Regions from separate parts of the Turicibacter sp. H121 genome, predicted to be linked through region 1. Evidence: a T-box and tRNA genes for the amino acid it is inferred to sense, from the RefSeq annotation. Region 1 holds a T-box; the other holds one or more tRNA genes.
What was found. A T-box is a leader RNA that pairs with one kind of tRNA and senses whether it is charged. The one in region 1 lies ahead of trpS (tryptophan--tRNA ligase), so its partner is inferred to be a tRNA-Trp.
Positions count from the first base shown of each region.

Region 2: it encodes a tRNA-Trp, which carries the amino acid that the T-box ahead of trpS (tryptophan--tRNA ligase) is inferred to sense. The anticodon was not compared.

Region 1 is NZ_CP013476.1:2,507,659-2,509,823, reverse strand. It holds gene trpS (tryptophan--tRNA ligase) at 134-1,132, opposite strand; T-box leader at 1,209-1,422, opposite strand; gene AT726_RS12025 (DEAD/DEAH box helicase) at 1,462-2,165, opposite strand, start outside.
Region 2 is NZ_CP013476.1:484,561-486,725, forward strand. It holds tRNA gene AT726_RS02330 (tRNA-Gly) at 672-745, opposite strand; tRNA gene AT726_RS02335 (tRNA-His) at 750-825, opposite strand; tRNA gene AT726_RS02340 (tRNA-Trp) at 828-901, opposite strand; tRNA gene AT726_RS02345 (tRNA-Thr) at 916-991, opposite strand; tRNA gene AT726_RS02350 (tRNA-Val) at 1,005-1,080, opposite strand; tRNA gene AT726_RS02355 (tRNA-Glu) at 1,087-1,163, opposite strand; tRNA gene AT726_RS02360 (tRNA-Arg) at 1,177-1,253, opposite strand; tRNA gene AT726_RS02365 (tRNA-Leu) at 1,262-1,350, opposite strand; tRNA gene AT726_RS02370 (tRNA-Lys) at 1,389-1,464, opposite strand; tRNA gene AT726_RS02375 (tRNA-Asp) at 1,474-1,549, opposite strand; tRNA gene AT726_RS02380 (tRNA-Phe) at 1,559-1,634, opposite strand; tRNA gene AT726_RS02385 (tRNA-Asp) at 1,645-1,720, opposite strand; tRNA gene AT726_RS02390 (tRNA-Met) at 1,724-1,799, opposite strand; tRNA gene AT726_RS02395 (tRNA-Ser) at 1,821-1,913, opposite strand; tRNA gene AT726_RS02400 (tRNA-Met) at 1,933-2,009, opposite strand; tRNA gene AT726_RS02405 (tRNA-Pro) at 2,029-2,105, opposite strand; tRNA gene AT726_RS02410 (tRNA-Arg) at 2,113-2,165, opposite strand, start outside.

The DNA of each region.
Region 1 (2,165 bases):
GTAATGTTCAATAATAGAACTAAACTGTCCTTAAGTCCGAATCTTCGACGGAAAAAGTTGCTAAGAAGCGTGCTTAATGGATTCCTCAATCAAAGAAAAAGGATAGCTTTTCTGAGCTATCCGTTCTAAATGATTATTTTTTGCGACCTAATCCCATTTTATGTTCCACTTTTTTCACTTTTTTGAATGCCAGTTTATTCGCTTGTTCTGCACCACGATCTAATACTTCATCAATAATTGGTGAATTTAATAATTCTTTCATACGATTTTGGATCGGTTCTAATTCAGCCACGACTACTTCAGCTAAATCAGATTTAAATTGTCCGTATCCGCATCCTTCATAGCGAGCCACGATTGAATCAATTGATTCTCCAGTAATCACTGAGTAGATTTCTAATAAGTTTGATAATCCTGGTTTATTTTCACGGTCAAATGCGATAATTCCATCTGAATCCGTCACAGCCGATTTAATTTTTTTACGAATGACATTCGGTTCATCTGTCATTAAAATGAAGTTACGTGGGTTATCATCTGACTTGCTCATTTTCTTTGTCGGTTCTTGTAATGACATAATACGAGCCCCTGTCTTAGCGATTAATGGCTCAGGAATTTTGAAAGTTTCTCCAAAGCGGTTATTGAAACGCTCTGCTAAGTCACGAGTTAACTCTAAATGTTGTTTTTGATCATCTCCAACTGGTACAAAATCAACATCGTATAATAAGATATCAGCTGCCATTAAGACTGGATACATGAATAATCCAACACCGATTCCTTGTCCTTTAGCGGCTTGCTTTTGTGATTTATCTTTAAATTGAGTCATGCGCTCTAATTCACCCATGGATGTGTTACAAGTTAACATCCAAGCTAGTTGCGTATGCCCTGGTACTTCTGACTGAACGAAAATCGTTGCTTTTTCTGGATCTAATCCACAAGCTAAATATAATGCGGTTAACTCTTTAATTTTTTTACGTAATTCTAAACGATCTTGTGGGACTGTAATCGCATGTTGATCAACAATGAAAAATAAACATTCATGCTCATCTTGTAATTTCACGAAGTTTTTTAATGCCCCTAAATAATTTCCAATAGTTAATGTTCCTGATGGTTGAATTGCAGATAAAATTCTTGCCATAATTTCGACTCCTTTATTAAGTTTTATCATCCTTTTATTGTTTATCTAAATAAAAAAACGTCCTCTATCTCAATCGATAGAGGACGATAAAAACCGCGGTACCACCTCAATAGAATAAATCCTTGTTTATTCCACTTCATACTCATAACGGGAGTTTACCGGGTTCCTTACTCTTTTTATTCAGGTTCCACTCATGAGCCCATTCATTTAAGACATTTATCGATTCACACCAGCCATCGACTCTCTTTAAAATGACACTTAAACTACTATTTCTCAATCAAAGGTTTATTATTTACTATCATTGTATGAAAAGCATCTCACTTTGTCAATTAAAAATCATCATCAGTTTCAAAAAGTGCGGTTAACTCTTCACTACTTAATTGAGTAATAAAGGTTTCTCCTTCTTGAACGATTGCTTCAGTTAAATCACGTTTTCGCTGTTGAAGACGTTCAATTTTCTCTTCAATTGTATTTTTAACGAAGAGTTTAAATACTTGAACCGTTTTTTCCTGACCGAGACGATGTGCACGGTCTGTTGCTTGATTTTGAGCACTCATATTCCACCATGGATCATAATGGATGACGACGTCTGCCCCTGTTAAGTTTAATCCCGTTCCACCCGCTTTTAAAGAGATTAAAAAGACAGGGGTATCATCTGAATTAAACTGTTCCGTTAAAGCTAAACGCTCATTCGTTTTCGTTGAACCCGTTAACATTAAATGTTTGATTTCTTTAGCCGTTAACTCTTTAGATAAAATATCTAACATGGATGTGAATTGTGAGAAAATCAACACTTTATGACCTGTAGAAATACATTCATCGACTAATTCTAAGCAAAGTTTTAATTTTGCGCTTTCCCCTTTATAGTTTTCTAAATATAACGATGGATCACAACAAATTTGACGTAAGCGCATTAAAAGTGCCAAGATTTTAATACGGCTACGTTCAATGCCTTGCTCTTGAATCTCTTGATTCATTTCTTCTTTCATTTCATAAACCATTGCGTGATATAAGTCACGTTGCGTTTTATCCA
Region 2 (2,165 bases), 600 kb from region 1:
AGAAGATTATCTTAAATAATTCAAACTAAATAGTGAAACCTGATCTATATGAAATTATACGCTGTTATACTGAGGATTCTTTTTATATAAACAATCTATAATAATATCATTATCTTCATTTTCAATCTATCTTCCTTACTATCTAATCAACTAGTAACATATCTAAAAAAGCAGACTATCAAAAGGTGTATTTCAATATTTTAAAATAAAAAAAGAAATTAGGATTAATCACTATTAAATTGAGGGTCATGATTATTCAAAGCTATTATATGAACACATCTGATATGGAGTCAACAACCCTAATTTCATGAATTATAATCCCTTATTTGAAAAAATTCTATTATGCTAACACAATACTGAGTAAACTTGATTTATATTTAACATCTCATAATAACTATCTGTCCCCATTTCTAAAACTAGTTAATAAATCAATACTATTCTTAAACTTCTACCAGAAGGAATTAAAAATTTAATAGATAAATAGTTAAAGTAACCTTCTTCATCTATAAAGTATTAAAGTGATCATATCAATTTTCTTTAGTTATAAAAAAATTGAAACAGTACATTGCTACTAGATTCTAAAATTGGGGTAATTTTCTATTGTATATGACTTTTTACATATCGTTATATTCAGAACAAAAAAACATCCCGAAGGATGTTAATAATCATATTGGAGCGGGTGAAGAGAATCGAACTCTCACAGTCAGCTTGGAAGGCTGAAGTTCTACCATTAAACTACACCCGCATATTGGGGCGACTGATGGGAATCGAACCCACGAATGTCGGAGCCACAATCCGATGCGTTAACCACTTCGCCACAATCGCCATGGCAGGGGTGGCAGGAATCGAACCCACACTAACGGTTTTGGAGACCGCTGTTCTACCGTTAAACTACACCCCTACTTATTTAATTAATGGTGCCGGAAGCAGGACTTGAACCCGCAACCTACTGATTACAAGTCAGTTGCTCTACCAATTGAGCTATTCCGGCATTTATTTAATTATGGTGGAGGATGACGGGCTCGAACCGCCGACCCTCTGCTTGTAAGGCAGATGCTCTCCCAGCTGAGCTAATCCTCCACTTAATGGTGACCCGTACGGGATTCGAACCCGTGTATGCATGCGTGAAAGGCATGTGTGTTAAACCGCTTCACCAACGGGCCATTAAATGTTTAATGGCGCGCCCAAGAGGAGTCGAACCCCTAACCTTTTGATCCGTAGTCAAACGCTCTATCCAATTGAGCTATGGGCGCTATTTAGTTGGTGCCTAGGGCCGGAATCGAACCGGCACGGGTGTCACCACCCGCAGGATTTTAAGTCCTGTGCGTCTACCAGTTCCGCCACCCAGGCATTTCATTTATTTCAAGGCACGCGCCTATTTTTTAAAATGGTGTCCTGCAGAGGACTCGAACCTCTGACCCTCTGATTAAAAGTCAGATGCTCTACCAACTGAGCTAGCAGGACTTTTTAAAATGGCGGTCCAGACGGGAATCGAACCCGCGATCTCCTGCGTGACAGGCAGGCATGTTAACCGCTACACCACTGGACCTTTATTGAATGGTGGCTTGGGACGGAATCGAACCGCCGACACAAGGATTTTCAGTCCTTTGCTCTACCGACTGAGCTACCAAGCCTTTTTTTAAATGGCGGTCCAGACGGGAATCGAACCCGCGATCTCCTGCGTGACAGGCAGGCATGTTAACCGCTACACCACTGGACCTTTTGGTTGCGGGGACAGGACTTGAACCTGCGACCTTCGGGTTATGAGCCCGACGAGCTACCAACTGCTCCACCCCGCGATGTTATATTTAAATTTAATATGGCGGAGGAAGAGGGATTCGAACCCCCGCGACGCTTTCACGCCCTGTCGGTTTTCAAGACCGATCCCTTCAGCCGGACTTGGGTATTCCTCCATTTTATCCATATTCTCTTTGGTAGCGGAGGAGGGACTCGAACCCCCAACCTCACGGGTATGAACCGTACGCTCTAGCCAGTTGAGCTACTCCGCCTTTTATTATTTGTTTTTAATGGTCGGGAAGACAGGATTCGAACCTGCGACCCCCTGGTCCCAAACCAGGTGCTCTACCAAGCTGAGCCACTTCCCGAGTTTTATGGCGCGCCCAAGAGGAGTCGAACCCCTAACCTTTTGATCCGTAGTCAAACGC